Regions from separate parts of the Exiguobacterium sp. s145 genome, predicted to be linked through region 4. Evidence: riboswitches for the same ligand, from Rfam matches in the RefSeq annotation. Region 4 holds a riboswitch; each other region holds the start of a gene.

Region 1 (5,833 bases), on a different contig from region 4:
GTCGTAAATTTTCCTCCGGGATTCTTCGCAGAACCTGGTTCAATTGCTGTTATATGTTCTTCCTGCTTCTGCTCGAATAACTGTTGGAGAGGGGAGGATGTAGGCTCGACTTCGACAATCCGGTCAACTTCCTGTTGACGGTCTTCCCGGCGTTCGACGCTGCAAGGTGACAGATAGAACGGATTCAGGTTCGTCCGATACCGGTCTGGATTCCAATTCGCTTGCTGAACGGCTTCAGCTGCATGGTCTGTCCGCTTCGTCTGATCCAATGACTGGATCGATTGATCGAATTCTTGTTTCATCGTAATCACTCCTCTTCACATTCAATTTCACCAAAAATCTCCGACTTACGTCTGAAGTCTTATTTACCTCTTTTTTAAACATCTAAAACATGTATCGAAAAAAATGTTTTACTTTTTTGTGAATATTCCGGTGAAATAGTTCTCATATACTCGTTTGGCCTGCTGAAGATTTGCTTCGCCATGGAGAAGAATTCGCCCGTCGGCAAAAGCCGTAATCCGGTAATCGTCCGCCTTGAACATCAGCAGATATGGATTCTGGAGACAGCTGATCCCGTGTGTAGTCAGCTCCTGTTCAAGCCGGACTAAATCCCGCGGTCCTTCGCCGCGGATTTGAACCGTATCCCGTCCGCACAAAGTCACGAATTGAACGATCGGTGCATTCAGATACGGATAGACCGGATCGTCTCCGCAAGACGGGCACGCGGATTGTCTGAGAGAACCGACGTTGATTTGACTCTGATGATTGTCCCAGACGTCGAACGACAGCAACGTCTGCCGTAAGGCGTTGTCCGCTCCCGTCAAATACTTCAAGGCTTCCGTCACTTGATGCGCCGCGACAAGCTGGACGACGGGACTGATGACGCCCGACGTCTCGCATGTCTCCTGCTGTTTCGGCAGATGTTCAAGCAGACAATGCAGACAAGGTGTCTGTCCGGGGCGAATCGTATAAGTCATGCCGTAACTGCCGACGCAGGCACCAAAAATCCAGGGAATACCGCTTTTTGCCGCCACATCATTGATCAGCATCCGGACACCGAAGTTGTCTGTCGCATCAATCATTAAATCACTGCCGCGGACCAAACGTTCAATATTTTCCGGCGTGACATCTTCGACGATTGCCGTGACGGAAACCACCGAATTGACTTTGCCGAGCCGGCGTTTGGCCGCAACCGCCTTCGGCAAATGATCCTGCACGTCCTGTTCCGTATAGAGTTGTTGCCGTTGCAGGTTGCTCCACTCGACATGATCCCGGTCAATCAACGTGACGTGTCCGACCCCTCCCCGGACAAGCTGTTCGGCATTCGCAGTCCCGAGTGCACCGGCACCGATGATGACGACGTGACGATCCGCCATTTGATCCTGCCCCTTTTGTCCGATCGGACGAAATCGGACTTGCCGGCTGTACCGATCCGTCACGGTCGGCTGATCCCGGTCATCGGACTGCTTGCCGTCGCATACCGTTTTTTCTCGATCCGTCCCGCTTCAAAACCGAGGCGCCCCGCTTCGACCGCCAGTTTCATCGCCTGTGCCATCTTAACGGGATCTCCGGCGTGGGCGACGGCTGAATTCAACAGGACAGCATCCGCTCCGAGTTCCATTGCGTAAGCCACGTCTGCCGGTGAACCGATGCCGGCGTCGACGATGACCGGGACCGTCAGTTGTTCGATGATAAAACTGAGCGCAAGCGGATTCAGAATCCCCTGACCGGAACCGATCGGTGATGCGGCCGGCATGATCGCATGACAACCGAGTTCTTCGAGCCGGCGCGCCAGCAATAAATCGTCGGAAGTATACGGTAAGACGATGAAACCGTCCTTGATCAGTTCCTCTGACGCCCGCAACGTTTCAACCGGGTCCGGCAATAACGTCTTGTCGCACCCGATCACTTCAACTTTGACCATATCGCACATCCCGGATGCGCGGGCAAGTCGGGCAAGGCGAACGGCTTCCTCCGCCGTCTTTGCACCCGCCGTGTTCGGCAACAAATCGTAGCGGTTTAAATCAAGTGCCGCGAGCGGGTTGGTCTGTCCTTTGGCAAAGACGTCGAGCCGTCGGACTGAAAACGTCAGAATGTTCGTCCCGGATGCTTCGACCGCCTGTTGTTGCGTCGTTGCATCCGGATATTTTCCCGTTCCGAGTAACAAGCGTGAAGCAAATGTTTTTCCACCGATTTCTAACATGATTCATCCTCCTCCTACAAAATGAACGATTTCAACGACATCACCGGGTTGGACGGTCGTGTCCGGATAACGGGACCGATCGATGATCTGCCGGTTCTGCTCGATGATGACGATTTTTCCGTCAATCGCCAGATGTTGCAATAAGTCGTGTAACGTCGTCGTTTCTTCGATCAATGCGTAGTCTTTTCCATTTAAACGAATGTTCACTTCGTTTTCTCCCCCTGTCGCTGGTGACTAAAAGCACCCAACATCACTTTCGGTTTTTGCCCCATGATGCAATCTGCCAGCACAGTCGCCGTCGCCGGTGCCAGTAAGATGCCATGCCGGTGATGACCGGTTGCGACGAATAATCCTTCGATGCCGTCCACCGGTCCAAGATACGGCAGACCGTCACCGGTTTGCGGTCGGACGCCGGCCCACGCTTCGACAAACACAGCTTCCGCAAGCGGCGGATAGAGCCTGATGGCTTGATTCACTAACAAACGAATACTGTCGAGACTGACGGTCGTCGATTCATCCCCGGACCGTTCCGTCGCTCCGATGATGATTCGTCCGTCTGCTTTCGGAACGAGGTACACCTGTTCATTAAATAGTGTCCGGTCGAGCCATCCGGTCATGAGGCGCACGGACAGGCATTCCCCCTTGACCGGACATGTATCGATTGTGATGCCGATCGAACGTAACACGGCTTCCGATCCACGACCACTGGCGACAATGATTTGTCTGCCTGTCCGCAGACCCCGGTTCGTCTCGGCGCCGATGATCCGCTGTTTGTCCCGAACGAGCTGCGAAACAGATGTGTCTTCTTCAATGACTCCGCCCCGTCGTTCGATCGCGCTCCGTAAAGCCTGCGTCACTAATCGGGAATCGATTTGTCCAACTTGTTCGAACGTCAAGAATTGATTTCCTCGATGCAGGCAAAACGGCTGTTCCAGATAACCGCTCCCGAGACCGGTCTCGTCCAACAATTGCCGGACCAGCTCCGGATACAACGTCCGGCTCAGCGCCGCCAGTTCGTGTAACGGTTCCGGCAGTTCTTCGTCTGTCGCAAGCATCCCTGCCGCTGCCCGTGTCGTCCCTTGTCCGGCTGTCGACTGGTCAAGTAAACGGACAGTTTGTCCGCGTTTAAGCAACTCATAGCCGAGCGTCAAACCGATCATGCCGGTCCCGATGATTAAGACATCCGGTCGTGTCATCGTTGCATCACCTCCCGGAACCGGTCAGCTGCTTTAAGCGAATTCGCTTGCCCGAGAATCCCCGACAAGACGGCAACGCCCAAACAACCGGTCGCAATGACCTCCTGAACGTTGCCCGGTTTGATGCCGCCGATCGCAATGACCGGAATCGAGACCTGCTCGACAATCTGTTTTAAGGCATGCAGTCCCCGCGGCGGTACACCGGGTTTTGATCCGGTTTCAAAAATGTGACCGTACATCACGTAATCCGCACCGGCTTGTTCTGCTGCTGCCGCTTCCGTCAGCGAATGGACCGATTGACCGATCCGCAGTTCCTTAAAACGGCTCCGGACACGATCGACCGGAATACTGCGTGTCGTCAGTTGAATCCCGATGCCGGTGACGAGAGCGACGTCAAGCCGGTCATGGACGATTAATCGTTCCGCCGGCACCCCGCGTTTCATTAAAAACTCAATACAGGTCACCAACTCCCGTGCGGACCAAAGCGGTTCCCGCAGATGAATCCGGTCGACACGCATCGCGAGTTCCGGTAATGTATGTTCCAGCGTTTCCCAGCCCTGTTGACCGGTTGTCATCAGATGTAACTGGCTCATCATTTCCCCCTTTCCACACGAAAAAGGACCACCCCATGAACTGATGGAGTGGTCCTACAAAAAAGGGCGACAGCCGTCGCATCCTCTATGAATGATCGGAATCCACTTCCCTCCGCTAGTACGAACTAGATCAGGTTCAAAGGGTCCGGATACTTCCGTCTCAGTCTGCTGCGAGACTCCCCTAGTGTAGATATTGATTTGTGTGGTACGCCTGTAGTTTACCACGGGTAGTCCGATTTGTTCTACCCTTGATTAATGTCGCATGTCCGCTTCGACCGCTTTGACCTGCTCGATCAAGCGTTGGTATTCGTCGACACGTTTCGTTTGCGACAAGTCATACGTTTGTTTTAAGCGTAAAACCCGGATGACCTTCTGATCGAGATCGGCTCTCGACAATTTATCTTGTTTGATCCGTGCCATGATTTCCTTGTGGACGGACGTATACGCACCCGGAGCCGAGAACATCGCCATGTCGGCACCGTTTTCAAGCGCAAGACTTGCGGCCTGGGCAAGACCGTACTGTTCCGTAATCGCTCCCATGACGAGATCATCCGTGATGATGACTCCGTCAAACTTCAGTTCATCCCGCAAGACGCCGGTCATGACCGGTTTTGACAATGAAGACGGACGGTTTTTGTCGAGGGCCGGGAACAGGATGTGCGCGACCATGACCATCTCGGCCCCCTCTTCAATCGCCCGCTTGAACGGGACCAGTTCCGTCTGTTCGAGTTCCGCTTTTGTCGCATCGACCCGCGGCAGACCGACATGGGAATCGACCGTCGTGTCACCGTGTCCCGGAAAATGTTTGACGACCGGAACGATGTCTTCTTTTTTCATTCCCTGCATCAACGGCACACCCAGCCGTGCGACCTGTTGCGGATCCGCACTGAGTGCCCGGTCGCCGATGATCGGATTCGCCGGATTACTGTTCACGTCAAGAACCGGGGCGAAGTCCATATTAAAGCCGTAAAAACGGGAAATCGAACCAAGTGTCTGTCCGACTTCCTTCATCAATGCTGGATCATTTTTTTGACCGAACGACAGACTCGGTGATAATTTGAGCTGTGCGTCCGGGACCCGACTGACGCGTCCGCCCTCTTCGTCAAAGCCGAGAAACGCTTTTGCATCAGCCGGTTGGGCTTCAGCAATCGCTGCCGTAAAGGTTTTCAGTTGATCGGTCGACGTGATGTTGCCGCCGAGTAACAGCACACCACCGAGTGCATGATCCTGCAACAGCGTTCGGTCGGCTTGTGTCAGAGCTGTTCCCGTCACACCGATATACAGCAACTGATCGACTTTTTCCGCCGTCGACATGTTCGAGACGGTTTCTTTAAGTTGTTTCTCTGCCCGCTCAGCAGCAGAAGGTCGATCCGGCTGCGGCGGCTTTGTTTTCTTCGCCGGCTTCGGTTGCGGTTCGACCGGTTGTGCCGGCTCGTCAGCACAACCGGCGAGGAGGACACTTGCCAACAGAACAGGAACCATCCGTTTCAAATCGGTTCCTCGTTCCGGACGCCGTTGATCGAGTAATAGACTTCAATTTCTGCGTTCAGCGATTGTGAGACCGAGCAGTATTTGTCTTTTGATAAGGCAATCGCCCGGCGGACTTTATCGTCCGGTAAATCACCTTCAAGCCGGTAATGAATTGAAATCGTCGTGAAACGCCGGGGATGATCATCCGCCCGTTCGCCTTCGATATCCATTTCAAATGACGTCAGCGTCAAACGCATCTTTTCTAAAATTGAGACGATATCGATGCCTGTACAACCGGCGACGGCGTGAAGAAGGAGCTCTGTCGGCCGGGGTGCTTGATTGTCTCCGCCGTTTTCTGGCGCGGCATCCAT
Region 2 (5,833 bases), on a different contig from region 4:
GAAGGGACAGGCTGAAGATCCAGCAAACGTTCTTGCCCGCAGCCGGTTAACACGATGCTGGATAGAAGCGCGAGAATCCGTACATTATTCTTGATGATAATTCCTCCTTTAATGAATTATCCATTATATTACCATGTTCACGAGATCATCTTCCTTTTTTTAAACATATTCCCTAAACGAAAAACAGGCAGAAAAGATGAGCGATTCACCTTTCTGCCTGTTGATTCAGACCGTATATTTCTTAATGAATCGTCGGTCGATCCATTGTTTGAAGTACCAGCTGAGCCGGTTGGTTCGGTAAAATCGGCCGTACAGCAAGGTGACCTGGCGATGACCGAGTGCAAGCAGCGTCAAATAATACCGTTGCGGTCGAAACGTCCGTAACGGTTCGTCGTTCACGAACCGGATTAAATTCTGAAGCAACAGCGGAGCCTGGCGCACCGCCGTCACCCCATTCTTCGGTGTTTCCGGGTATGCGGTCAGAGTCGCACAGTCCCCGACGGCAAAAATCGACGGATCCTCGAGCGACTGCAGTGTCTCGTGCACCAGTAAAAATCCGCGCGCATCACAGTACAAGTCGGATGCCCGGAACAGTTCGGTTGCACTGGCGCCGCCTAAAAATAAGACGGCATCTGTCTCAATGGAATGCCCGGACCGCAAGTGCGCCGTTTGACCGTCCAGCGTTTCGAACCGGTCCACGATTCGGTTGACGCCCAGCTGATCGAGTCGCGCGGCCAGTTCCGGACCTGCCGGATGACCGCTGAGCAACGGCTCTTCATGAATCAGGGTGACCGGTGTACCGTTTGACTGAAAGGATGCGGCCATCTCGACTGCCGCTGCACCACTGCCGACGATGACAGGGGAGTCGGCACTCCGGAACGTCTGGAACGCATCTTCCACCCGATAGTTCGGTTTGATCGTGACATGAATCGGGGTGCTTGCTTCCCAGTCGCTCGAACCGATGTTGCAGGACACGATATCATATGGGACGACCCGTCCGGACTGACAAATGACCTGTTTGCCCGCGGCATCGATCCGCATGACCCGGTCCTCAATCCATGTCTTACCGTGCCGTTCACATAATGCTTTGACATCGATGCGGGTTTCGTCGAGTGTATAGGTGCCGTCTGCTAATCCGGAGAACATGCCGGAATAATACTGATAACGGGAGGGGGTGACGACAATCCAGTCGATTTCCGGATGACTCCCTTGTTTTATGCATTCTAAATGCGCATGACCTGCGCCGACTAAGACCATTCGCTTCACGACATTCACCTGCTTTTTTTGAATTCTCTGCATCTGAGAATATGATTCCCTCAACTGAGTGGACATAATCTTCTGCTTGTCAGACAAAAAGGCGAAGCGACGTCGTGATGATGCAGACGAGACCGAAAAACAATCCATCAACGCGGGTGACGACCGGTCGGACATAATAGGTCCGTTCGACCCGAAACTGACGGGCTTCCATCGCAATCGCAATCCGTTCCGAGCGGATGATACTCGTCGTAAACAGCGGCAGACTGATTGCGAAAAATGTCTGCCACGGCCAAATCGACCGTTGTTGCCGGATTCGGCGTGCCTGACGGATGGTCCGGATCGCCTGACGGAAAATCGGAATGGAGCGAAGTCCGGTTAAAAATCCGTAAGCCAGACGGACCGGTAGCCGGCATTGATGAATCAGGCTCATGACGAACCGGGTCGGATCGGTCGTTGCGACGAACGTTATGCTCAGCAGGACAAAAGCCAGCATCCGCGTTGCAACCAGCCAGGCATGAGCAAGACTCTCTTCCGTGATCCGGAACCAACCGAACGCCCACAGTTCCGTTTCCCCTTTTCCGAACGCCGCCATCATCCAAAACGTCAGCAAAAATAATACCGTATACGGCACAAGACGGAAGACCAGCGTGGACAGCTTCCATCCGGAACAGGCTACACCGACGGCTGCAAACAGAAGCAAGGCGACTGTCACCGGCAGACGTGACGTCGTAATCAGCAACAGCATGACATACACCAGTGTTCCGAGCTTCACGGCGGGATTAAGGCGTGCGAGCAGCGAATTGTTTTCCTGCACGGTGTTTCACCTCCTCGAGTTGCTGATAGCGTACCGATACCGGGCGGATCAACTGGTTATGCTCAAGCAATGATTCGTTCCGGAACAATTCATCCGGTGCCCCGTCAAATTGAATGTGCTTCTCGCCGATGACGACAACGCGGTCGGCGTAACGGTAGACCAGCTCCATGTCGTGCGTCACCATGATCAGCGTAGTTCCCGCTTCCCGGGCTTGGTGTAACACATCGAGAATCTGAGCGGTCGTCTCAGCATCTTGTCCGAAGGTCGGTTCATCGAGTAACAGGACAGCTTTTCGTTCCAGCAACATCGTCGCGACACTTAAGCGTCTTTTTTGCCCGAGACTGAGTGCAAGCGGGGACTGAGCGGCGACATCCTCCAAACGGTAGTGTTGCAGGGCGTCAGCTACTTGACTTCGTGCCGTTGACGGAGAGCTGATGGCCAGTTCATCGGCGACCGTCTGTTTCAGAAATTGAAACTCCGGTTGCTGAAAGACGAAACCAACTTGCCGGTAAAACGTCCGGTCCCGCCATTTTTTCAAAGGTGTCTGAAACAGCTTGATCGTCCCGCTTTGCGCCGGCAACAGTTTTGCCAGCGTCTCAAGCAGGGTGCTTTTACCGGCAGCGTTGCGTCCGACGAGCATGATCCATTCTCCGGCGGACGCGGTCAGCGAAATCCGGTCGAGAATCACCCGTTTGCCATGCGTGATCGTCACATCGGTCAAATCAAACGTCGTTTCGTTTGCCACCGGACGTCTTGCGACGGGCGGGTTATTCAGAAACCGCGCTGTTGCGACCGTCAGCGGAATCGTCTCGAGTGTATAAGGATAGAGCAATGGCGACATGATACCGTGCCGGATCAGTTCCTCCCGTTTCTCTTCGAAGACTTCAAGCGGGGAACCGTCAAGCCTCAGCTGTCCTTCCCGAAAGACCAACACACGGTCAGCAAACGTCACACATTCTTCCAGTTGATGTTCGATCAACACCAGTGTCACGTTCGGATTGTGATGCAATTCTTCAATCAGCTCCATCATCAATCGGCGGCCGTGCGGATCGAGTTGCGCCGTCGGTTCATCGAGTAACAGGATGTCCGGTTCGAGTGCCAACACACAGGCCAAAGCAAGCCGTTGTTTCATCCCGCCGGACAGTCCGGCAATTTGCGTCGTCAAGGCGAGGTCGAGTCCAACCCGTTTCAACACCGTTCTGATTCGTTCTTCCATTTCATCGCGGGGAATACTCCGGTTTTCCAGACTGAAGGCGATTTCCGCCCCGACCGTCTGCATGCAAAACTGATCGTCCGGCTGTTGAAACAGCATGCCGACGGTTCCGTCTGCGCGCCATTCACCGGTGACTTCCGCCTCAATCGTTTCCGGCATCAGACCGGCAAGCGTATGCAAGAAGGTCGTTTTGCCGCTGCCGCTCGGACCAATCAATAAGGTCGTCTCTCCTTGCCGGAGCGACACGGTCAAGTCGTTTAAAACATCTCGGTCTTGATCCGGATAGCGGACGGTCAGATTCCGGCACCACATCAGGCAGCCCGCCGTTTCTGTTGTCGTCCGACGGCGTAACCGTTCAGCGTTCCCGTCTTGACGAGTGAGTCGACGATGATTTTCGCGAGCAATCCGCCAAGTAATGCCCCACTGACCAGTTGCAGGGAAAACGTCAATAGCAGTGTCGTCGTCGTATAGTAGGCGAACCCATTGACGACCAGACTATAGACCATACTTCCGACAGCCGCAAACATGCCCGACAGCATCAAGGTGAAGGTGTTGAAGTTCCGGTAGCCGACTAACAGAAAAGCAACCTCAGCGCCAATGCCTTGCGCAAGTCCAATCAATAAAGCCGATAAACCGAAGTGACTCCCTGTAAACAACTCGACGGCAGCAGCGACGACTTCTGCAATCAATGCCGCGCCTGGTTTTTGAATGATGTAGGCGACAAGGGGACTGGCGATGACCCAGATGCCGAACATCCAGTTTGCTCCGACCGGTCCAAAGATGGCCGAGATCGGCAACCATAACGTCGACCATCCTAAGTAGAGGACACCACAAGCTACGGCGAGCATCATCATGACGATGATTTCTTTCATTTTCCAACTGTTCATAATCACTTCTCCTTTGAATGCACACCCACAAAGAAACCACAAAAAAGACCGCCCTCTATGAAAAGAGAGCGGTCGTGTAACCTGCAAGATGCAGAAAAAGAGCACGAGGATTCCGCTCCACTTTCCTACGCTAGTATGAACTAGATCAGGTTCAAAGGGTCCGAAGTAAATCGTCTCAGCCGAGCGGGCTCCCCTAGTGGATGTGTCAATGATGTGTACCTTCTTCACTGTACGGCTGTCGCCGCGACTTGTCAATATGCATAAAAAAACCTCCCACGAGGGGAGGGGAGAAAAGATTACTCTTTATCTTCTTTGTTTTCTTCAGCTTGCTCTTCAGAAGTTTGTTCTGAATCGTCTGTCGCTGTATCCGCATCAGCTGCTTGTGCCTCAGCTTCTGCTTCTTCGATTTCTTCAAGTTCAGCTTCAAGTGTCGATTCAACGACCGCTGCAACTTGGATGTCACCTTCTGTGACGACACGGAAATCTTTTTCTTCCGGAAGATCAGCGACTGTAATCGAATCTCCGATTGCAAGTTCCGTTACATCCACTTCGATGCGTTCCGGTAATTTATCTGGTGTTGCGGCAACTGTTACTTTAAAGAGTGTTTGTGAAAGGAATCCGCCAAGTTTCGCGCCAGCTGCTTCGCCGACCAGGACGATATCCGTTTCGACTTCTGTTTCTTCATCCATTTTAACAGCGATGAATTCAACGTGTTTGATTGTTGGTGTAAAGATGTCCATATCGAGTTTGTTGATCAATGTGTTGACCTTTTTACCGCCGATTTGAAGAGCAACCAAGACGTTTTCGCCGTGATCACGGACAACTTTGACCAATTCTTTTTCGTCGAATGAAATCGGTGTGCTTTCCACTTTGTAGCCATACACGACACCAAGAGCTTTTCCTTCATGACGTAATTGCTTTCTAAGTGAGCGCGGGCGTACTTCGCGTTCTTCTACTTTTAATGTTACTGACATGTTCATTTCCCCCTTGAATTTGGTATAGCCCTCAAAAGGTAATGAATGTAGGAGTGGAACAATAGGTTCCAACAGAAATTCATGCGCTAAATGCTAGTTCAACTGGATTTCATTCAGAAATGAAAAACGAAGTGAGTAAGTAGCATTTCTCTCCCAGGTCATTACGCTGATATTGAGAAACAATAATTGAAAAGCGACCGTGTTATACGGTGCTAATGTAGATATACCCCTATCTTTCAAAAGTTAAAACCTTTTTTTCTGAATTTGATTGTCGAAAGACCTTCAAACCTGTTGATAGACAACGGATTGAAGGTCCTTCATTTTTTTAAGATTTTCTTTGATTTGTGTGGTTACTCACCTGCTGAATCGATAAAAGCGGGGGAATCGAGCAGACGGACGAGTTCACGAATCGTTAAAATATCCGGCTTCTGATCCGATAAGACGGCATCAATCATCGTCGCTTTGCGATCTTGTAATTCCGCCATCTTTTCCTCGATCGTTCCGGTCATCAACAGCTTGATCACTTCGACCGGTGACTGCTGTCCCAATCGATGAGCCCGGTCAGCCGCTTGTTGCTCGACGGCCGGATTCCACCAACTGTCGTACAAAATGACGGTATCTGCCGTCGCCAGATTCAGACCGGTCCCGCCGGCCTTCAAGGAAATCAGGAAGAGATCAACTTCACCGG
Region 3 (5,833 bases), on a different contig from region 4:
AATAAAAATTGACGGAATTCGTCAAAGAATTGGTCCATTCTTACAATAAATTCTTCTATACTTAAATTCTCATGCTTAATGATCCGTTCATGTTGAAACTCTAACTGGATTGCATACGTATCTCTAAGTAGAATCGGTTTTACCTTGATTCGGCGGAGATCATTTGATTTCAGACGCGGAGCGCTGATCGTCGCGTGTATGAGTGAAGTCGCCTGCAGTTTTTCCGTGAGCAAGTCTTTTAATTGATGTAGTTCCACGTATCGTCCCGTCCTTTTTTGTTTGGTCTTTCGAAACTGTAGCAAATTCATCCGTGTTCGACAAGCAAGTCAGCTTTCTTTTCAGTCGTCATACTTAATTTAAGGAGGAACACAACATGTTTAAAAAAATCCTTTCCCAAATCGGTATCGGTGCCGCAACGGTCGACACACGCCTCGAGCAAGAACACTGTGAACCCGGCGGTACGATTCAAGGAGTCGTCCATATCAAAGGCGGTAACGTCAATCAGGAAATCGCACGGATTTATCTCGCCTTCAACACCCAGTACAAACAGGAAGTTGGGGACAGCAAGACATTCACGACATTCACACTGGATCGGTTTGTGTTAAATGAAGCACCGTTTACGATCGAAGCCGGTGTCGAACGCGAAATTCCGTTCACGCTGCAGGTTCCTTTTAATACCCCCCTCTCCGTCAGTCAATCGAAATCCTGGATTGAGACCGGTCTTGATATCGCGCAAGCAGTCGATCCGTCCGATCATGATGCGGTCGTCGTCAAGGCAAACGACTATCAATCCGTCATTCTGGAAGCGATGGAAGATCTCGGATTCCGTTTGAAGAAAGCAGATACAGAAAAATTACCGGGCCGCTTCCGAAAAGATTTACCGATCGCGCAGGAACTCGAATATTCTGCCCGCGGCACGCATTATGCGCATAAACTGGATGAAATCGAAGTCATCTTGCTGCAGGACCGGTCCGGAATCGATATCGTTCTTCAAATCGACCGTCGTGCCCACAGCCTCGGCTCTTTGTTCAGCGAAATGGCGGGTACGGACGAAACGATGACGAAACTTTCATTATCCAATCAGGAGTTAACCAATCCGTCGCTGGTGAAACAACGCCTCGCAGATTTGATTGAACACCACAGCTGATTTATCTTTTCTATATAAAACACCGGATCCGCCAACAAGCGAATCCGGTGTTTTACGTTGTCTTGTCTTATTTCAATGATGTCGTTGTAATAATCTGTGCCAGGCTTTTTTCAAATGTCTCTTCCGTCCAGCCCATTTCCCAAAACATCAATTCGTAATAACAGCTTCTGACGAAATGCTGCTTCATCCGGGTGCGTTCTTGATCACTTGCTTGCGCTGCCAGCTCATTCAAACGCTCGATCTGTTCAAAGACTACCCGCTCGAACCAGTCCGAACTGTATGTCGCAATCCATTGTTGATAAATCGGTGAAGCCGGTACAGCGCTCTGTAACTGTTGTCCGATTTCATAATAGAGCCAGTAACACGGTAAGATGGCAGCAATTGTCTCCCCGAGCGTCCCTTCGCTCGCATGGTGCATATGTGAAATATAGGCGTATGCGGTCGGAGCCGGCTCAAACCGGGCTAATGTTTCGTCCGAAATCCCAAGCGGTTTAAAAAACGACTGGTGCAGACTCAGTTCTGCGGCATAGGTCGATGTCGCATGTTCCGCGAGCTCTGCAATCGTCACGAAATCCTGTGCCTTGGACGCGGCACGGGCCTGAATTTTCGCGAAATGTTTTAAGTAATAGGCGTCTTGGAGTACGTAATGTCGGAATTTCTTCTCCGGCAATGTCCCGTCTGCAAGACCGGTCACGAACGGATGCGTAAAACTGCTGTCCCAATACTGTCCTGCCGCTTGCCGGATTTCTTCACTGAATTTCATATTTCTTCCTCCTTTTTTCATCAAAAAAACGCCACACCTGATGTCAGGTATGACGTGAAAAGACCAGAAAAAGAGGATCTGTCACGCCACTTCCCTCCGTAAGTCCAAACTTAATCAGGTTCAAAGGGTCCGCACGTCTCCGTCGTCTCAGTCAGCCTACTGACTCCCCTAGTGGTCGCTATTTGATTTGTTTCAAGTGTAACATGATTTCATTCAATTCTGAACCTGCTCCCCTTCTTTCCATTGTTTTTCTGTACAATGAACATGACGGAAGGTCGATGTCGGCTCGTCCTTGAGACCGATTCTCTTCCGTCACCGGTCGATTAGACTGAAATTAGTACCTGATACTTAACTTACGGAGGAATCTGACAATGAATAAAACCATCACATGGACTGCTTCGGCATTACTTGCCACGACGTTATTACTGCCTACTGCCGCATCTGCCGAACAGGTCGTCGACAAAACGATCATCACACTCGGTGAATCGCTCGGAGCAAAGGATAAAGCATGGGTGTTGTCCCGCCTCAATGCACCGGAAGGCATCACTCCGATCATCGCGACGTCTGCCGATGAGGAAAAATATCTCGGAAAAAACATTCCCCAGTCCCAACGCGGCGGCAATATGTATTCTTCCGCCAAGATCGAATTGGCTGAAAAAGGCGACGGTCTGTCCGTCGCAACCGAAAATATCACGTGGGTCACAAAAGACATGTATTTGAATGCGCTGGTCACGGCCGGTGTGACCGATGCCGACATTACGATTACTTCCCCTTATAAAGTAACCGGTACATCTGCCTTGACTGGTATCATGAAAGCCTATGATCAAACGTCAAGTGAGACCGGTATCAAACTGACGGATGAACGGAAAGATTTAGCCCAACAAGAATTATCGGTCACATCAGATGTCGGAAAAACCGTCGGGACGGATAAAGTCGCCGACTTGATGAACGAAATCAAAGCCGAAATCGCGAAGCAAAAACCGGAGACGAAAGTCGAAATCGAGAATGTCATCGTCCAAGTCATTCAAAACAATAATATCAATCTGTCCGATGCCCAAATGGAGCGCTTGACCGGTCTGTTTAACCAAATGGAAAAAGCTGATCTTAACTGGGGACAGATTGAGACGGGACTGAAGGATGCCGGACAAAACATCCAGTCCTTTGCGACATCGGAAGAAACAAAAGGATTTTTTGCCAAACTGTTTGACGGTTTAAGTGCCTTCTTTAATTCCATCGCCGGTTTATTTAAATAATCTGCTCTTCCTTTCATTCCCGGTGGCATGGTAAAATAGAGTCATCGAATGAGAAAAGGTGGTGTGGAAAGATGGGTTTTGCTGCGTGTAAGCATTGGTTGATGGAACAACTGTATCTGTTGCGCGCGATTTTTCATGGAATGGCGTTCTAAGGGACTAGTCTGTCCTTTTTTGAAGAACTCTATACTTGAAAAATAAAGCAAAGCGCATCTTCCACTGGTGAAGGAGAGTGCTGTTTGCGCTCTCCTTTTTTTGATGCGTCAGAGAGGAAAATTCATATGATGATCTGCGACATCCAACACCTGTCCAAACAATTCGGAGGCGACGATATTTTAACGGATGTGTCCCTCTTTATCCAGTCACATGACCGCATCGGCTTGATCGGACGTAACGGGAGCGGGAAAACGACTTTCCTGCGTTTACTGGCCCGGCTTGATTCACCTGACACCGGAACCATCTACCAAAAAAGCGGGCTATCCATCGGTTATTTGGAACAATTGCCGGTATTCGATCCCCACATGACCGGTCTTGACGTCCTCTGGACCGCGTTCGCCCCGCTGCTCGACTTACGGCAATCGTTGCACCGGCTCGAACAAGAGATGGCAACGAAAACCGATCAACTCGAGTCACTGCTTGCCCAGTACACGAAGGTGACCGAAGCATTCGAGCGGCAAGGCGGCTATTTACTGGAGTCTAAAGTCGACCGGATGATTAACGGTTTACGGCTTCATCCGTTACTTGATCGTCCGTTCGATCAGCTCAGCGGCGGTGAACAAACAAAAATCTGTCTCGGACGGATGCTGTTAAGTGAACCTGACTTGTTGATTCTTGACGAACCGACTAACCATCTCGATCTGGACGCCGTCGAATGGCTCGAGTCATTTTTAGCACACTATGCCGGCGCCGTCTTACTCGTGTCTCACGACCGCGTCTTTCTTGATACGGTCGTGACGAGCATCGCCGAACTCGAAGATGGTGAAGTCCGGCTCTACCATGGAAACTATACGTACTACATGACGGAAAAAGAACGTCTTTTACTTGAACAATTCCATGCCTATCAGGAACAGCAAAAAAAGATCAAGCAAATGAAGGACGCGATCCGCCGTCTCCGGCAGTGGGCCAATGAAGCTTCTCCCCCAAGCGAAAAGCTGTTCCGGAAGGCAAAATCAATGGAACGTGCGCTGGATCGAATCGAACGGATCAAACGTCCGAAGCTTGAGGCCGAGACACCGGATCTTACGTTTACGGCACAAGGTAAAACAAGCCGGACGGTCTATCGTCTGGAGGACGTCGGCGTTTCCTTCACCGAGTCACCGTTGTTTCACTCCTTAACCGTCGATATCGTTGCCAAGGATCGCTTGGCCATCGTCGGTGCCAATGGAAGTGGGAAAACGACTCTGTTGCAATTGTTGTTAGGTCATATTCAACCGACGAGCGGTCTCATCTCCCAAGGTCCTTCGGTCAAAATCGGCTATTTATCCCAACACATCGACTTTCCTGACGATCAACGGTTAATCGATGTCTTCCGGTCAAACATCGTATGTGATGAAGGGACAGCCCGTAAACGGCTCGCCCAGTTTTTATTTTTTGGACCCCGTGTCTTTTTACCTGTGACCGCTTTAAGCGGAGGCGAGCGTATGCGGCTGATGCTCGCAATCCTTGTCAACTCGGAATTAAACGTCTTGATCCTTGATGAACCGACGAACCATCTCGACATCGAATCACGGGATGCCCTCGAAGAGGCGCTTGAATCGTTTAACGGAACGCTGATCGCTGTTTCGCATGACCGCTACTTTTTAAATCGGCTGTTTACGAAAACACTTTGGCTCGGACAAACACCGACACTGTATCACGGCCCTTATGCGTATGCAACAAGCAAACGGACTGTCGCGTCCCCTGCCGCTGAACCGACACAACTTTCTTCAAATAAAAAATCATCTCAACCGTCACCTTCGATGATCCCGTTGCAAACCTCCCGGCAACTCGAAGAGACAATTCAGCAGGCAGAGCAGGAGCTTTTTCTACTGGAGTCACGACTGGAACAGACAAGCGATTACGAAGCATTGATGAAACTTTCTACCAGTCGGGAAGAGCTGGTTCAAAAGATTGACGAACTCTATGAACAATTCCTTGCTGTGGAATGATTGTTTTGACGCAGAATAAACTGTTTTGACCTGTCATAATCATCGACAGGTCTTTTTTTACTTATTCTGAATCAAGTTTCCTTTTACATTCTAAATAATTAATTTGATTAGTTTTTGAAAAAAAGTTTTAAAATTTTTCTTGCTAATTATCTGAAAATTCGTATAATTTAGCGTATAGCCATTTTACCACAACACATGAGGAGGAATTTTTCAGATGGATGCCTTTCAGCAAGCAGTACAATCAGGAGTCGATTTTGCCAACAACTTATTATGGTCTTATGTTTTAATCGCGGCATTAATCGGCGTCGGCATCTACTTCACCATCCGGACAAAATTCATTCAGTTCCGGTACTTAAAAGAAATGTTCCGCGTCACACTCGATAAAAATGAGAAAACAACGGATGATGAAGGAGAAAGCATCACTTCGTTGCAATCGTTCTTCATCGGTGCCGCTACCCGGATCGGAACAGGTAATTTAGCCGGCGTTACGATTGCCATCACGCTTGGCGGTCCCGGTGCCGTCTTC
Region 4 (5,833 bases):
CATTTGCTCATGAGATAGAATACTAATTTTTGATTGCAATCTGGTGATGAGAATATCTAATAAGAACGCAATATTTTTTGAGTCCTTGAATGACTAAATCATTCAAGGACTTTTTGTTTTCCCATATTTATCATTCATACATATAAAAATAAGTAATCAAAAAAAAGAACTATTGAGAACGACAATACAGTGACAAAAGAAAACCAATAAAAAAGCGTTGACATCTAACTGTACTGACCATATCATACAGTTATAAAGTGTATTACTGAATTAATACAGCGTTCACGAGTGAGGTGATGTTATTGCATTTTAATAAACGGATTCCCATTTACCTACAAGTATTGGATTGGTTCAAAAAACGTATCGTCATGGGGGAGTTCAAAAGAGGAGAGAGTATCCCTTCACGGCGAGCGCTAGCTGCTACGCTTAAGATTCATCCGAATACGGCACAAAAAGTGTATAAGGAATTAGAAGAACAACAACTAATCACGACCGAGCTTAATGTACCGAGTAAAGTGACGATGGATCAATCCGTCATCGATCAAGCAAGAACAGAACTTCTTGACAATACGGTCACACAATTTGTCGAGTCGATTCGTGCACTACAGATTTCGCTAGAAGAGGGCCTCATTAATTTTGAAAAAGAATACACCATTCGAAAAGGGAGTGAGCTAGATGCTTGAAGTCCGCGGATTACAAAAATCATATGGTCAAAAAAAGAATGTCTTGAACGATGTATCGTTCACTGTTCCGCTGAATCAACTGACTTGTCTGATTGGATTAAATGGAGAAGGGAAGTCTACCATTTTAAAAGCCATTATAGGTTTGATTCCAGTAGATGCTGGGACCATTACGATAGACGGAGAAAAGAAACAAGATTGCATCACCTTCGTACCAGATTTGTCCACGATGCCAAGTTATATGAGTGTAGGAGAAGCAATCGCTTATATGCGCGACTATTATCCGGATTGGAATCCACAAGTAGCGAATGAGTTAATGGGCTTCTTTAAGCTAGTTCCGACAGATCGAATTGCCAATTTATCTAAAGGGAACAAAGCAAAAGTTAATCTGTTGATTGGCTTCGCGATGAATCGTCCATACTTATTGCTCGATGAACCATTAGCAGGCATTGATTTATTCACAAAAGAACAAATTGCTTGGATCTTCTCGAGTCATTATATGGAGGGCAAAGGCATCTTGATGACGACGCATGAAATTGCGGAAGTGGAACATCTGATCGATCGCGTCATCTTTCTCCAGGACGGTACGATCATCCAAGAGGAAGACTCAGAAGAAATGCGAGAACTTTACGGGAAATCAGTCCAGGATCGAATGAGGGAGGTTTATCAGACATGAAGAAATTCTTAATGCTGTCGAACGAGGAAATTAAACGAAGTCTTAAACTATATATGACGATTTTGATGACGCTGATTATCATCGAAATTACATCCGTCGTGTATCAGATTCTTCATTATCAGTCCAAAATAGAAGATTTAATGCAAAAAGAGCGACTCACAGAAATGCAAGCTGTTGAGCAACTGAATGGTCCATTGACGTTTGGTGACGCGACGAACTATTTCAAGTATGTGATTACACTCGGCATTATGTTTACGATTTTGTACGCTTTTCAGATTTGGTACCGCGATTGGTACGGCGAATCGAAATACATCTATCGTTTATTGATGTTACCAGGTAAACGCATTACGATACTACTCTCCAAACTAATGACAGTGTTGATCTTTGTTTGTGGCTTCCTAGGGATCCAGTGGGTCATTATCATCTTAAGTCATCCGATTTACGAATTGCTATTACCCGACCACTTACAAGTAGTATCAAAAATTACTGGAGAGTCGACAGCAATCAACATGCTCTACACCTTTAACATCATTGACACTTTCGTCATTTTAGCACTCGCGCTCTTCGTCATCACGATCATCTTCCTGTTTGTCTTGACAGAGCGGTCTTATCGGAAAGGAAAGGCGTTACTGACGATTGCCAGGGATGTATCCCTCTTGATTGTGCCATTCATCGCATTGCGTTACGTATTTGATGCAACGAGCATACTCGTTCCGAATCAACAAGTGTTCGTTTATCTATCCTTTATTCTCGCCTATTTTGTATATGTGAGTTGGAAGTGTATTCAATTACTAAACCATAAAGTATCTATCTAAGAGTTAGAAGGAGGAAGCCATGAGACGATACAAAGAAATGATCATCGTTGGGGGCATTGCTGGAGTGACCTTACTCAGTTATTTTGGTTATGCCGCCAGTATTAAAGGATCGGACTATGAGGTCGAAAGTTTACAAAAAGGAACTGCTGAAGAGCTGAAGAGGATCAATATTGAGGTTGAAAATGGAGACATCAAACCGACTCAATACAATGTTCAATTAGACGGTCAGATCACTAGTGAATCGCAGAACTATATCACAAGCTTGTTCAATAATTACGCAGCTGACTTTCCATCCGATTTCTATCGCTTCATTTCAAAAGAAGACGTATTTACGAGTGAGATCGGTCCACGGACGTACGGCATTAAGATGAATGAATCAAAGTTAAACTACCACTCTTATGATAAAAGTACGCAGAAGCAGTTCAAAAAAACATTCGATTACCGTCTCGCTGTACCTGATCGCGAAACGTCTGATGTACGTGTTTTTTATCAGGATGGTATGAACGTATACGTTCAGTGGGATGATCACAGCACGAAAGAAAAGTCGACAGTTCTGTTACTCAACCTTGCAAGAGGAAAGGTCGAGATGCTTCAATCCAAGCAACTTAAAAACAATCGAGAACGGCAGTATGTCGTCGTCAATCCTTATGGAATCGTCTACCGCGAAATTACGTATGACGCGGAAGGGGCAGAAAAAGACAGTGCTTACTATTTAGATAACGGTAAAAGCATCAAGCGTCTCAAAGCACTCGACGCTTACGCAGCAGAGGGCAACTTCAATACCGCTGACGATAATCAATCGTTGATCGCTTATGGGGTGTTTGATTCAGAAAATAGTAAAAGCATCAAATGGAGTACTTATGACTTTAAGACGAATCAAGTCAAGCAACATGAAGTGGAAGGGCAACATACTTATCGTTTCAATGGCTCCTATACGATGATTGCGCAGGATAAGCTATACCACATCGCTAACATCAATGACTCAGACTTCCAGGTCACGGTAGTCGATACGAAAAATGAAACGATTACGTACCAAGGGATCATCAAAGATAAGAATTCTAAAAAAAATCGTCTGATACAAGATGTGACTGTATTGGAGTAATCCTTATCGGGTGATGAATCTGTCTTTTGCGTTTGATATTTAAAGAGGTACTGTTAACGAGTCACTGACATCATCATTGACAGGTGTTTGGAAGACCACTAAAGTGAAGATAACTTAAATAGAATCACTAGGGGTGTTATTAAACTGAGATGAGTAGCTACTCAAACCCTTTGAACCTGAACTAGGTCGTACTAGCGTAGGGAAGTGTAGACTCTGATGAACAAGCGGAGACGATTGTGTCGTTCTTTGCTATGTGATTATTTAGATGTGCGCAACTTTCCTTTTGGAGAGTTGCGCTTTTTTATTTACTACTTCGCTATTTAAGTTTCAAAAATTGATGGAGGAGTGGGGAACAATGACCAGAACGGTTTTAGTAACGGGAAGTAGTCGAGGATTGGGGGCGACGATTGCAAGAGTGTTGGTGAACAACGGATTTAAAGTCGTAATTAATTACTATAAAAGCAAGAATGCGGCAGAGAAACTTGTAAGCGAACTGGGAGTAGAGAATGCTATTGCCTTGTATGCGGATGTCACGAAGCGACAAGATGTCGAGCACTTGATTCAATCAGCCACTACGCATTATGGACAAATCGATGTTGTAGTCAATAATGCATTAGTAGATTTTAAATTCGATCCGATGGCACAAAAAGCGTTTATCGATTTAAACTGGGAAGATTACCAAAAACAACTGGATGGAACACTGAAAGCGGCATTTCATGTCACCCAAAGTGTCTTGCCACAATTCATTGAACGAAATATCGGTAGCATCATCAGTATCGGAACAAACCTCTATCAAAATCCAGTCGTTCCCTATCATGAATATACGACAGCAAAGGCAGGTCTGATTGGCTTTAGCCGTAATCTAGCAGCGGAATTAGGTCAATACGGCATAAACGTGAACGTAGTGTCCGGCGGGTTGTTGAAAGTGACTGATGCTAGTTCTGTAACCACCGCTGAAGTATTCGATTTAATTGCCCAATCGACACCGTTAAAAAGAGTGACGAGTCTAGAAGAAGTAGCACAGTTGGTCGCTTTTTTGGCATCAGAAGCAGCGTCTGGGATTACTGGCCAAAACTTAACCGTAGATGGTGGGTTAACGATGAATTAAAACAGATGTGTTAAAAAGATTGACTATTTATAGGAGAAGGGAGTCATGAACTGAAGATGACGAACAGGAATCAGTTAAATATCGGCGTGTTGTTATATGGATGTGGTCATCACCAAGCCGCATGGTTAATGCCCGACTCTAAAATTGAAGAGATCGGAGAGAGTAGCTATTATCAGCGATTGGCTCAAATAGCAGAATCCGGTTATTTGGACGCTGTATTTTTTGCTGACAATCAATCTTTTCCGGCTGCAAATGCGACTGATTTACCCGCCTTTTGGTTGGATCCTTTAATCAATTTAACGGCTATTTCTCAAGTAACTAACCACATAGGATTAGTCTCAACGATATCAAGCACGTTTTCAAATCCATATACGGCAGCGAGACAATTGCTAAGTCTTGATCACGTGACTAATGGGCGTGTAGGGTGGAACTTAGTGACTTCGATGACGGACTGGGAAGCATTAAATCATAATATGGATGCATTACCTACAAGGGAAGAACGGTATAAAAAGGCGGAAGAATTTGCGATTTTGATGGAGAAGCTATTTTTATCGTGGGATCAAGATGATTTTCTTTCAGATCGATTAGTTAACCGATTAATTGATCCTGAAAAAATTCAACCTATCCATCATACTGGGACCTATTTTAGCGTAAAAGGTCCTTTATCTACTCCGCGTAGCCCCCAAGGGAAACCAGTAGCTATGCAAGCGGGTGCGTCGGAACAAGGGATTGCCCTTGCATCAAGACATGCAGATGCCGTCTATTCTGTGTCATGGAATTTTAGACAAGCGCATGCATTTCGGGAGAAGCTGCAGGGGAAAATCAAACAAACTGAGTCACCAAATCGGAAGATTAAGATATACCCAGGCTTAGTGACGTATGTCGGGAAAACACGAGAAGAGGCATTAGCCAAAAAAGCCGAACTAGATGAAAAATTACCGTTTGAAAATGCGTTGAAACAATTGAGCTTCTTTTTGCAGCAGGACTGCTCCACATGGGATCTCGAAGCAAAGATACCGGTCTTACCATCAATTGAAGAGTTTTCAGGACCCATTGGACGCTATCAAACGATTCTAGAGATTATCGAAGATACGGATCCTACACTAAAAGAACTGCTAGGTTATCTGGCTGCGGGAGGAGGACACTTGACATTGATTGGTACTCCGGCAGAAATTGCGGATCAGATGGGATTTTGGTTTAACGAGGGAGTGGCAGATGGCTTCAACTTAATGCCGCCGTCACTACCATCGAGTTTAGAAGATTTTGTAGATATGATTGTTCCTGAGCTTCAAAAAAGAGGATTGTTTAGAGAGGCGTACCAAGGGACTACACTTCGAGAATATATAGGTTTAGATAATCCTTTATGACGCAACTGATTTAGAAAGCAATAAAAGTATAAATAAAGTACCTATGATTCTAAGATGTATCAAGTTAAGAATTAGGAAGTCGTGC

What was found. Region 4 has a riboswitch for thiamine pyrophosphate ahead of KNQ07_RS11905 (3-oxoacyl-ACP reductase). Riboswitches for the same ligand answer to the same signal wherever they lie in the genome.
Region 1: another riboswitch for thiamine pyrophosphate. It lies ahead of tenI (thiazole tautomerase TenI); the one in region 4 lies ahead of KNQ07_RS11905 (3-oxoacyl-ACP reductase).
Region 2: another riboswitch for thiamine pyrophosphate. It lies ahead of KNQ07_RS02925 (ECF transporter S component); the one in region 4 lies ahead of KNQ07_RS11905 (3-oxoacyl-ACP reductase).
Region 3: another riboswitch for thiamine pyrophosphate. It lies ahead of tenA (thiaminase II); the one in region 4 lies ahead of KNQ07_RS11905 (3-oxoacyl-ACP reductase).

Annotation. Positions count from the first base shown of each region.
Region 1 is NZ_JACSMV010000002.1:323,004-328,836, forward strand. It holds gene KNQ07_RS04755 (hypothetical protein) at 1-302, opposite strand, end outside; gene KNQ07_RS04760 (thiazole biosynthesis adenylyltransferase ThiF) at 411-1,439, opposite strand; gene KNQ07_RS04765 (thiazole synthase) at 1,436-2,203, opposite strand; gene thiS (sulfur carrier protein ThiS) at 2,207-2,410, opposite strand; gene KNQ07_RS04775 (NAD(P)/FAD-dependent oxidoreductase) at 2,407-3,399, opposite strand; gene tenI (thiazole tautomerase TenI) at 3,396-3,992, opposite strand; TPP riboswitch at 4,083-4,185, opposite strand; gene nagZ (beta-N-acetylhexosaminidase) at 4,245-5,474, opposite strand; gene KNQ07_RS04790 (OsmC family protein) at 5,480-5,833, opposite strand, start outside.
Region 2 is NZ_JACSMV010000002.1:18,029-23,861, reverse strand. It holds gene KNQ07_RS02940 (FAD-dependent oxidoreductase) at 226-1,257, opposite strand; gene KNQ07_RS02935 (energy-coupling factor transporter transmembrane component T family protein) at 1,346-2,071, opposite strand; gene KNQ07_RS02930 (ABC transporter ATP-binding protein) at 2,037-3,596, opposite strand; gene KNQ07_RS02925 (ECF transporter S component) at 3,596-4,171, opposite strand; TPP riboswitch at 4,277-4,376, opposite strand; gene KNQ07_RS02920 (50S ribosomal protein L25/general stress protein Ctc) at 4,468-5,145, opposite strand; gene KNQ07_RS02915 (DEAD/DEAH box helicase) at 5,496-5,833, opposite strand, start outside.
Region 3 is NZ_JACSMV010000008.1:43,783-49,615, forward strand. It holds gene KNQ07_RS08350 (class I SAM-dependent methyltransferase) at 1-257, opposite strand, end outside; gene KNQ07_RS08355 (sporulation protein) at 374-1,147, shown strand; gene tenA (thiaminase II) at 1,215-1,910, opposite strand; TPP riboswitch at 1,985-2,090, opposite strand; gene KNQ07_RS08365 (DUF1002 domain-containing protein) at 2,282-3,163, shown strand; gene abc-f (ribosomal protection-like ABC-F family protein) at 3,442-5,307, shown strand; gene KNQ07_RS08375 (alanine/glycine:cation symporter family protein) at 5,522-5,833, shown strand, end outside.
Region 4 is NZ_JACSMV010000016.1:31,407-37,239, forward strand. It holds gene KNQ07_RS11885 (GntR family transcriptional regulator) at 297-683, shown strand; gene KNQ07_RS11890 (ATP-binding cassette domain-containing protein) at 676-1,356, shown strand; gene KNQ07_RS11895 (hypothetical protein) at 1,353-2,171, shown strand; gene KNQ07_RS11900 (hypothetical protein) at 2,191-3,273, shown strand; TPP riboswitch at 3,393-3,493, shown strand; gene KNQ07_RS11905 (3-oxoacyl-ACP reductase) at 3,629-4,381, shown strand; gene KNQ07_RS11910 (LLM class flavin-dependent oxidoreductase) at 4,438-5,748, shown strand.